DNA from 2 places in the Streptomyces sp. NPDC048636 genome. Region 1 is predicted to be linked to the other one. Evidence: riboswitches for the same ligand, from Rfam matches in the RefSeq annotation. Region 1 holds a riboswitch; the other holds the start of a gene.

Evidence for each region. A riboswitch is a leader RNA that binds a small molecule or an ion and turns the genes downstream of it on or off. The one in region 1 is predicted to bind cyclic di-AMP.
Region 2: it holds a riboswitch for cyclic di-AMP, as region 1 does, so the genes downstream of both, AB0C66_RS32510 (M23 family metallopeptidase) here and AB0C66_RS34145 (transglycosylase family protein) in region 1, are expected to answer to the same signal.

What each region holds. Positions count from the first base shown of each region.
Region 1 covers NZ_JBEZHR010000021.1:89,167-94,475, forward strand. Annotated here, with positions in the region: gene eno (phosphopyruvate hydratase) at 1-346, opposite strand, end outside; gene AB0C66_RS34145 (transglycosylase family protein) at 639-1,310, opposite strand; cyclic di-AMP (ydaO/yuaA leader) riboswitch at 1,318-1,509, opposite strand; gene AB0C66_RS34150 (transglycosylase family protein) at 1,764-2,807, opposite strand; gene AB0C66_RS34155 (cytochrome P450) at 2,954-4,222, opposite strand; gene AB0C66_RS34160 (ATP-binding protein) at 4,876-5,309, shown strand, end outside.
Region 2 covers NZ_JBEZHR010000018.1:102,032-107,340, reverse strand. Annotated here, with positions in the region: gene AB0C66_RS32520 (HPr family phosphocarrier protein) at 121-411, shown strand; gene AB0C66_RS32515 (GntR family transcriptional regulator) at 590-1,393, opposite strand; gene AB0C66_RS32510 (M23 family metallopeptidase) at 1,633-2,415, opposite strand; cyclic di-AMP (ydaO/yuaA leader) riboswitch at 2,428-2,591, opposite strand; gene AB0C66_RS32505 (pitrilysin family protein) at 2,809-4,215, opposite strand; gene AB0C66_RS32500 (pitrilysin family protein) at 4,212-5,309, opposite strand, start outside.

The DNA of each region.
Region 1 (5,309 bases):
GGGAGACGCCGAGGATGGCGTTGGCGCCGAGCGAGGACTTGTCCGGGGTGGCGTCCAGGTCGAACATCGCCTGGTCGATCAGCCGCTGCTCGGTGGCGTCGTAGCCGACGAGCTCCGGGCCGATCTGCTCGATCACGGCGAGGACGGCCTTCTCGACGCCCTTGCCGTTGTAGCGGTTCTTGTCGCCGTCACGGAGCTCGAGGGCCTCGAAGGCGCCAGTGGAGGCACCGGACGGAACGGCGGCACGGCCCGTGCTGCCGTCGTCGAGGCCGACCTCGACCTCGACCGTGGGGTTGCCTCGCGAGTCGAGGATCTCGCGAGCTACGACGACGTCGATGGACGGCACGAGGTTCTCCTTCGTATGTGTCTGCGGTAGCGACACGAGCCTAACCGGACCGGAGGGCCGGACCCCCCGTTCGCCCGTCCCGCGAGACAGGACGTGGCATAAATAGCCAGTTTTGGGTGCGGATATCTACATTTTCCGCGAAGCCCTTGCCGTGAAGCTTCTGCCGTGAGCCCTTTGCCGAGACCCATCGAGCCCCGGCCGGAACGCACCGCGGGGCGGCGCGCCCGGCCGGGGCTCGTGGTCGACGCGTGGCCGACGGTTCCCGGATCCGGCCCGGTCGGCCGGACCGCGGTCAGCTCAGGTGGAGCCGCTGACCCGGGTAGATCAGGTCGGCCTGCTCGACGATGTCCTTGTTCAGCTCGAAGAGCTTCTTCCAGCCGCCCTCGACCTTCTCGGCCTTGGCGATCTCGCCCAGGGTGTCCCCGGCCTTGACCTTGTACTCGCCGTCGCCCTTCTTCACCGGACCGCGGGCCTCGTGGCGCGCGGCGCGGTCGGGCTCGGAACGGGTCTCGGCCTTCGGCTGCGCGGGCTTGGGCGCCGGGGCCTTGGACTCCTGCTGACCGGAGTCGGAGGGGGTGGAGCTCGACGGGGTGCCGCCGGTGGTCAGCCCGGTGCCGCAGACCGGCCAGGCGCCCTTGCCCTGGCCGGCGAGGACCTTCTCGGCGACCTGTATCTGCTGGTCCTTGCTGGCCTTGTCGGCCGTGGGGGCGAACGAGGTGCCGCCGTAGGCGGCCCAGGTGGAGCTCGAGAACTGTAGTCCGCCGTAGTAGCCGTTACCGGTGTTGATCGACCAGTTGCCGCCGGCCTCGCACTCCGCGACCTTGTCCCACTGGGCGGTGGTGGCGGCGGAGGCGGAGGTGGCCCCGATGAGCGGGGCGGCCACGGCGGCGCCCGCGAGACCGGCGAGGGCGGCGATACGGGTGGCCTTGGACGGGCGACGGTGCTTGCCGTTGGACTTGAGCATCGTTGGTTCGTTTCCTCACCGACGCCTACGAGGTGAGCTGTCGGGTTCGGACGTGAGTTGCCCGGCCGGTGCACCACCGATCGACGAATGATCGACGATCGATCACACCCGGCTTCACCCCTAGCCGACGAGCCCGTGTCCACAGGCCGTTCGGCACCTACCTTGGGTCCCCCGCTCCTGCCTTCGGCGCTGACGCGTCGGTTCCCCCCGACCGCCGGCAGGATTCGGCGTGACGATCGACGGTGCCCGCGGTGGCGAGCGGGAAGACCGTAAACACACCCCCCGAGAAGGTTCAAACACCCCATTCGCAGCGAGAGGTGCTGTATTTGATCTCTCCCGGCCCACATCTACGCAGGTGGGGCCGGGTGCGGAGAGATCGGACAGGGGGTGCGCTCCGGGCAATGTGACGAGAGGTATGTCTCACCGTCGCCAGATCGGGCAATTCACCCCGAACTACCGCCCCTTGGCGCTCAGATCCAACCGCTGACCCGGGAGGATCAGATCCGGATTGTCCCCGATGAGGCTTTCGTTGTCTTTGTAGAGGCCGTGCCAGCCGGTCGACAGCTCCTCGCGCTGGGCGATCTCTGAAAGGTTGTCACCGGGGCGCACGAGGTAGCCGTCGTCCGAGGACCCCTCGGCGCGTTCCCCGCTGTCCCGGGAGGCATGCCGCCCGGAGGGCCGCCGGGCCTCCTCGTCGCCGTTCGCCTCGTCCGGGTCCCCGGCGCCGCGGTGGCGGCCGGTGGGCGCGGGGTCGGCGCTCTCGTCCGGGGACTCGCTCTCGTCCGGGGACGCCGAGGCGTCCGGGCGGTCCGGGGAGTCGGAGGACTTCGTGTCCGACGGGGACGGCGACGCGGAGTCCTCGTCGTCCTCCTCGGTGGGCGAGGCGGACGGGGAGGGCGTTGTCCCCTCCTCCTGGTCCGCCTCGGATCCCTCGTCGTCGCCGGGCGCCCACCGCTCATCGCCGGACTCGTCCGAGGAGCCGGAGGAGTCCCCGGAGGAATCCCATGCGTCCCCGCGGTCCTCGGCCGCCGAGCCGCCGCGCTCGCCGCCCTCCCCGCCGTCACCGCGCTGGCCGAGGGACGGCTCCCGGGTGATCCCGGGGTCCACCTCGGGGGCGTCGCCGCCGTCGGTCAGCCCCGCGTTCACCGCACAGCTGGGCCAGGCGTCCGGGCCGCGCTCGTCCAGGATCGACTGGGCCACGGATATCTGCTGGGAGCGGCTTGCCAGATCGGGACGCGGGGCGTAGGCGGTGCCGCCGTGCTCCGTCCACATGGACAGGGTGAGCTGGAGGCCGCCGTAGAAGCCGTTGCCCTCGTTGGCACTCCACATCCCGCCGCTCTCACACTCGGCGACCTGGTCCCAGGTGGCGGTGGAGGCGGCCTGGGCCCCGCTGGCCCCGAAGAGGGGGATGGCGAGCCCGGCACCCGTGATGCCCGCCGCGACGACGATGGCCGGAGCCTGGCGGGGGCGGCGGTGCCGACCGTTCCCGGAACGCATGTGGTGGCCTCTCGTGTGGCGGTGGAGTTGTCGGTTGAACATAGCGACGGCACTCGATCATCACAAGCCGGTGTATCCCAGGTCACGCCCCGGTCACGCCGCTGATCATTCGTCACTTATGTCATCCGCCAAGGAGCTTCGGCGCCTCAGCCACCCCGGGAATTCCATGTCACGGGGAGGGTGCGCAGTCCGCGCATGATCAGCCCACCGCGCCAGCGCAGATCATCCGAATCCACCGCAAGCCGGATATCGGGCAGTCGGCGCAGCAGAGTGGCGAGGGCGGTCTGCGCCTCCAGCCGGGCGAGCGGGGCGCCCAGACAGTAGTGGATGCCGTGGCCGTAGCCCAGATGCTGGTTGTCGGTGCGCGTGAGGTCCAGCACATCGGGCTCGGGGAACCGCTCGGGGTCGCGGTCCGCGGCGGCGAGCACCACCAGCACCGGTTCGCCCGCGGCGATGCGCTCATCGCCGATGGTCAGCGGCTCGGTGGCGAACCGCCAGGTGGCGATCTCCACCGGGCCGTCATAGCGCAGCAGTTCCTCGACGCCCGCGGCGAGCAGCCGCTCGTCCCCCTCTTCCAGGGCCTGCTGGAGCCGGGCGCGCTGAACCGGGTGGCGCAGCAGCGCGTACATCCCGTTGCCGATCAGATTGACCGTGGTCTCGAACCCGGCGAACAAGAGGATGAAGGCCATCGCCGCGGCCTCGTTCTCGGTGAGGTGCTCCCCGTGGTCGCTGGCCCGGATCAGCCCGGAGATGAGGTCCTCGTCCTCTCCCTCCGCGCCGAGCGTCTCCCGTTTGCGGTGGATCAGCTCGGCGAGATAGGCGCGGATGTGCTTCACGGCGCGGGCGACTCCGCCGCGTGGACCGCCGCCGTGCCGGATCATGGAACCCGCCCAGTCCCGGAAGTCGTCCTGGTCCTCGCGGGGCACCCCGAGCAGATCGCAGATCGCGTAGATGGGGAGGGGGAAGGCGAACTCATGGATCAGATCGGCTTCTCCCCTTTCCCCGAAGTCGTCGATCAGCCGATCGGTCAACTCCCTGACCCGCGGGGCGAACGCGGCGACCCTGCGCGGGGTGAACGCCTTGGACACCAGCCGCCGCAGCCGGGTGTGGTCCGGCGGATCGATGTTGAGCAGATGTGTCATCAGATCGGCACGTTGCTCACCGGGGATGCCCACCTTGCCCCGGGCATGGGCCGATTCGCTATGGGTTCGCGGGTTCTTGGACAGCCGGGGATCGGCCAATGCCTGCCGGGCGTCGGCGTAGCGGGTCACCAGCCATGCCTCCACTCCGCTGGGGAGCGTGGTCCTGCGGACCGGGGCATGTTCGCGGAGCCACGCGTACGCGGGGTAGGGATCGGCGGCGAACTCCCAGGTGAAGAGGGTGGGAGTGGGAATGTCACGGGGCTGCTCGGGCACCCCCCGACGATACCGGCCGCCTCGCCACCGCCCCCATACAGCTCTTATCGGCTGTACCGGGTAAATGCGGAACAATAAGAATCAAGGGGATAGTTGACTAGGGAATTACCCTAGGACATCTCCACAATCCCTCCACGAGTCGCCCGCAACCCGCGCTGATTGCCCAGATATGCGGCGGCTCCGGAGGGCACCCTTAGGATCATGCCCCGAACGTCGCATGACATGCCGTTACACCCGCTGACGTCGGTCAACGCGCGTAAAAAGCGCCATGGCTGAAATGACGTCAGGATGTCGAATGGGACTCAGGCACATGCACGGGGCCACCCCACGCTGGTGATACGATCACCGCGCTTGCCAGGCGAGCCAAGGGCGCGTAAGACACACGGCGATCCGGTAAATCAGCCGGGAGGGTCCACTCTGAGGGAGCATTATGCCGCCAGTCGGGCATACGGAGCCGTTTAGGCGCACTGTCGTCTACGCGCCGCCGTCGGCAAGACGAGTGCGATGTCCCCGGACCATCCGGGCAGCATCCGGGCACTGAATCACGCCGCGCGGGCAGCGAGTTCACCGCCTCCCCGCGCCCCTCCAAGAACAACCAGACGCGCAACACTTCCCTTTCAGTCCCTGGCGGTCTAGTCGTTAAAGAGAGTCTCATGACGCAATACATACAGGATCCAGCAATCTGGGCCCTGATCGCAGGCACGCCTCTCGCTGCAACTGCCATATTCCGCGGGCGAAAGGCGCAAGCGAAACTGCGCGCCGAGAAGGCGGAAGCCGAAAACCGCTACACGGATCTCGAGAACCAGTACTCCGCGGCGGTCCAGGAAGCCCAGGTACGCGCCGAAGAGGCCACCAAGAGCGCACTGAAGTCGGCGATGCGCACGCTCCAGGGCCTCGCCAACGAGCAGCAGCTGGCCATCTCCAAACTCCAGGACAGATACGGCGAGCACCATATTCTCCAGGATCTGCTGGAGATCGACCATATGAACTCGCAGTTCGGTCGGCGTGCCCAGTCCATCGCCGTGCTCTGTGATGGGTGGCTCGGCCGTCAGCGGGCCGTCGCCTCGGTCTACGACGTGGTGCGCAG
Region 2 (5,309 bases), on a different contig from region 1:
AGGTCCGTATCGGCCCGGTCCGGGCATGGCCGGGCCTACTCGGACATCGTTCGGGTGAACCCGGACACCGTATGATTTTGGTCTAGACAACACCACCCGTCACATCTGAAGGGCAACACCATGGCTGAGCGCCGCGTCACCATCGGCTGGGCCGAGGGCCTGCACGCCCGCCCTGCGTCGATCTTCGTCCGGGCGGCCACCGCCGCAGGCGTCCCCATCACGATCGCCAAGGGCGACGGCACCCCGGTCAACGCCGCTTCCATGCTGGCCGTGCTCGGCCTGGGCGCGCAGGGCGGCGAGGAGGTCGTCCTGGCCTCCAGCGCGGACGACGCCGAGGTCGCGGAGGTGGCGCTCGACCGCCTGGCGAAGCTCGTGGCGGAGGGCCTGGAGGAGCTTCCGGAGACCGTCTGATCCATGCGGTGATGCGGTTCCCGACAGGGCCGCGGTGACCCCACCGGTCACCGCGGCCCTGTCGTTTCCGAATTCCCACCCCGCGAACCCGGCCTGCTGAATCCGGCCCTGCCCATCCAGCCCTGCCAATACGGCCCTGCCAATCCGGCCCATGAAAAAGGTAAGGCCGGGAAATCGGTCAGGAATCATGTATACGGGAGCCGTGTAAATTCCGCCGGTTCGCCGTGTTGACGGAATGTTTCGAAGTCCTCACCTGAGCCGGACGGCGCCGCCGGTATTCCGAGAGCGCGCTTTCGGTGTGCGCGGTGGCGAGGATCCGGGCGCGGTCGGCGTCGCCGCGCGCGACCGCGTCCACCAGCGCGCCGTGCTCCGCCCAGGACGCCACCGCCCGCACCACCGGGTCGGGATGCCCGCCCACACCTCCCGGCCCGGACCGCTCCGGCCGCCGCTCCGGCTCGTGCGGGGCATCGGACGGGTAGACCCAGGCGATCTTGCGCCGCACCTGGACGAGAAGCCCGGCCAGGCTCGGACTGCCCGACGCCTGCGCCAGGATCTCGTGGAACCAGTCGCCCAGCGGCCGCAGTTCACCCAGGCTCCCCCGGCGGGCCCGCTCCTGTCCGAGCCGGACCAGACCGCGCAACACCTTCAACTGGGCCTCGGTGCGGCGCTGGGCGGCGCGGGCGGCGCCCAGCGGCTCCAGCAGCCCGCGGATGTCGAGGAGGTCGGCCGCCTCCCGCTCGGTGGGCTGGGCGACACATGCGCCCGCATGGCGCCGGGTGATCACGAAGCCCTCGGACTCCAGGGTGCGCAGGGCCTCCCGGATGGGCACCCGTGAGACGCCGTAGCGGCGCGCGAGCAGTTCCTCGGTGAGCCGGCTGCCGGGCGGATAGGCACCGGAGACGATGTGCTCGCGAATGGCCGTGCACACCGCATGCGCCGAAATCCGCCGACCGCCCGTGATCTCGGCGGTATCCCCGTTCACTTCCGGTCCCGCACTGTTGAACCTCCGCCTTAATCCCAGCGAAACGCACCCGATTGCCGGGCGTTCGACAACTCTATTCCAGAACCAGGGAATTTCCGATGGCGGACGGGATTTCATGGATGTTTTTGGTCAGCGGGAGTGGGGCGACATACCGAAGGCCCCGTCCGCTCCGGGCGGACGGGGCCTTCGGTGGTGCCAGATGTACGGAGGTGCCCCTCGGGGGCACGGCCGCGGCGGGGTCAGACGCCGACGCCGTGCGAGCGCAGGTACGCCACGGGGTCGATGTCCGAGCCGTAGTCGGGACTGGTGCGCGCCTCGAAGTGCAGGTGCGGTCCGGTGACGTTGCCGGTGGCGCCCGACAGGCCGATCTGCTGGCCCGGGGTGACCGTCTGGCCGACCGAGACGTTCAGGGAGGACATGTGGCCGTACTGGGTGTACGTGCCGTCCTTCATCTTGATGACGATGTTGTTGCCGTAGGAGCCGCCCCAGCCCGCCTCGACGACCTCACCGGCGCCCACCGCGTGCACCGAGGTGCCCGAGGCCGCGTGGAAGTCGATACCGGTGTGGCTGCCGGAGGACCACAGACCGCTGGACGCCTGGTAGGCGGTGGAGACATAGGAGCCGGAGACCGGCGAGACGAAGGTGTTGAGGCGCTTGCGCTCGGCCTCGCGCGCGGCGCGCTCCTTGGCCGCCCGCTCCGCCTTGGCCTTCTTCGCGGCCGCCTCGGCCTTCCTGGCGGCCTCCTGGCGGGCGATGGTCTCGGCCCGCGCCTTGGCCGCGGCCTCCGCGGCGGCGGTCTCCTGGGACTGCGCCTGGGCCTGGATCTGGTCGGCCAGACCCTCGTCGATCACGATCGCCTGCTGTAGCCCGGTCTGCTCGGGAGCGGGCTCGGCGGCGAGGGCGGGTCCGGCGATACCGGCGACGACGCCCGAGGCGACGGTGGTCGCTCCCACGATGTTCGCGCCGGTGCGGACGGACCGTCGGGGACGGCGGTGTTTCCCGGTGGCACGGGTGAACGCCATGCTGTGGCGCACTCCTTCCTTCCTTCTCGCCTACCGGGTTAGCTGACGGGTTCGGAGCAGGAAGGTCTCCTACGGCCCCCTCGTCCCGGAGGACAAGGCGCCCGATTCACCCCTGGGGACATTGGGTCCCCGGCTCCCCTGGCTCGCGCCGTACGGGGACTCGGCGATGGCTGCCCGTGCCGCGGGTGCGGCGTGTAGATGGCGAACAGCCGCACTGACGCTAATCGGGCCGTCTTTCGATCACCAAACAGATCCGGATTTTTGTTGCTCTCCCCACAAACCAAACAGCCAACCTCCCTATAAAACGGGCATTCGGAAAGACCCTGACATCGCATGCGATGCCAGGGTCCTTCCGCTGATGGCCCGTTGGGGGACCGGGGGTCGCGCCGGGGGTCAGCCCGAGACGACGGTCACCTCACCGATGCCCAGCTCCCGGACCGGCCCCTCGATCTCCGAGGCGTCGCCGACCAGCACCGTGACCAGCCGGTCCGCCGGGAAGGCGCTCACCACCGCGGCGGTGGCCTCCACCGTCCCGGCTTCGGCGAGCCGGGCGTACAACTGCGCCTGGAAGTCGTCCGGAAGGTGCTGCTCGACCTGGTCGGCGAGGGTGCCCGCGACGGCGGCCGCGGTCTCGTACTTCAACGGGGCGACGCCCACCAGGTTCTGCACGGCGACATCGCGCTCGGCGTCCGTCAGCCCCTCCTCCTTCACGGTGCGCAGCACCTTCCAGAGGTCCTCCAGCGCCGGGCCGGTGACCTCGGTGGCCACCGAGCCGCTGATCGCCAGCATCGCGGCGCCCGCGGAAGCGCCGGACGGCGAGGGGGCCGTGGAGCGCAGCACCTGGCAGAAGGAGCGCACCCCGTAGGTGTAGCCCTTCTCCTCGCGCAGCACGCGGTCGAGCCGGGAGGTGAGGGTGCCGCCCAGGCAGTAGGTGCCCAGCACCTGGGCGGGCCAGACGCGGTCGTGGCGGTCGGCGCCGATCCGGCCGATCAGCAGCTGGGTCTGGACCGCGCCGGGCCGGTCGACGATCACCACACGGCCGGTGTCGTCGGCCACGATCGGCGGGGCCGGGCGGGGCGCGGCCGTGCCGCCGGTCCAGGCGCCGAGGGTGTCGGCGAGGGCCTTGTCGAGGTCGACCCCGGCGAGGTCGCCGACCACGACGGCGGTCGCGGTGGACGGGCGGATATGCGCCTCGTAGTAGGCCCGTACGGCCGCCGCGTCGATGCCCTCGACCGTCTTCTCGGTGCCCTGGCGGGGCCGGGACATCCGCGACTCGGCCGGGAACAGCTCCTTGGCCAGGGCCATGGAGGCGCGCCGGGCCGGGTTGGCCAGCTCATGCGGGATCTCGTCCAGCCGGTTGCGCACCAGCCGCTCGACCTCGCTGTCGGGGAAGGCGGGGGCGCGCAGCGCGTCGGCGAGCAGCCCGAGCGCCTTGGGCAGCCGGGAGACCGGGACCTCCAGGGAGACCCGTACGCCCGGGTGGTCGGCGTGGGCGTCCAGCGTGGCGCCGCAGCGCTCGAGCTCGGCGGCGAACTCCTCGGCGTCGTGCTTGTCGGTGCCCTCCGACAGGGCGCGCGCCATGATGGTCGCCACTCCGTCGAGCCCGGCGGGCTCCGCGTCCAGCGGGGCGTCCAGGTTGACCTCGACGGCCACGACCTGCTGGCCGGGGCGGTGGCAGGTCAGGACCGTGAGCCCGTTGGACAGCTCACCGCGCTCGGGGGCCGGGAAGGCCCACGGCTTGGGCGCCCCGCCGCTCGGCCGCGGGTGGAAGTTCATGGTCGCGGTGACGGCGTCGCTCACTGGGCCGCCTCCCCTTCTGCGTCGGTGTCGTCGGCGGCGTCATCGGCGGACTCGGCGCCCTGGACGGGCTCGTAGACCAGCACGGCGCGGTTGTCCGGGCGCAGCCGCGCGGCGGCCACGGCCCGCACCTCCTCGGGGGTGATCTCGAGCACCCGCTCCACGGCGGTCAGCGCCAGCTGCGGATCGCCGAACAGCACGGCGAAGCGGCACAGCTCGTCGGCGCGGCCGCCGACGGTGGCCAGCCGGTCCAGCCATTCGCGCTCGATCTGCGCCTGGGCGCGCTCCATCTCCGCGGGGGTCGGCCCCTCCTCGGCGAAGCGGGCCAGCTCCTCGTCGACCGCGGTCTCGATGGCGGGCACCTCGACACCGCCGGAGGTCTTCACGTCCAGCCAGCCGAGCGAGGGCGCGCCCGACAGCCGCAGCAGCCCGAATCCGGCCGCCACGGCGGTGCGGTCGCGGCGCACCAGACGGTTGTGGATCCGGGAGGACTCGCCGCCGCCGAGGACGGTCAGCGCCAGATCGGCCGCGTCGGCCTCGCGGGTGCCGTCGTGCGGCAGCCGGTAGGCGGCCATCAGCGCGCGGGCGGGGACCTCCTCCTCCACGACCTCGCGCAGCTGCTGGCCGATCACCTCCGGGAGAGCGCCGTCGCGGGGCGGGCGCTTGCCGTCGTGGGAGGGGATGGAGCCGAAGTACTTCTCGATCCACGCGAGGGTCTGCTCGGGGTCGATATCGCCCACGACCGACAGCACCGCGTTGTTCGGCGCGTAGTAGGTGCGGAAGAACGCGCGCGCGTCCTCCAGGGAGGCCGCGTCCAGATCGGCCATCGAGCCGATGGGGGTGTGGTGGTACGGGTGGCCCTCGGGGTAGGCCATGGCGACCAGCTTCTCGAAGGCCGTGCCGTACGGCACGTTGTCGTAGCGCTGGCGGCGCTCGTTCTTGACGACGTCCCGCTGGTTCTCCAGGCTCTCCTCGTCCAGCGCGGTCAGGAGGGACCCCATCCGGTCCGCCTCCAGCCACAGCGCCAGCTCCACCTGGTGGGTGGGCATCGTCTCGAAGTAGTTGGTGCGCTCGAAGCTGGTCGTGCCGTTGAGCGA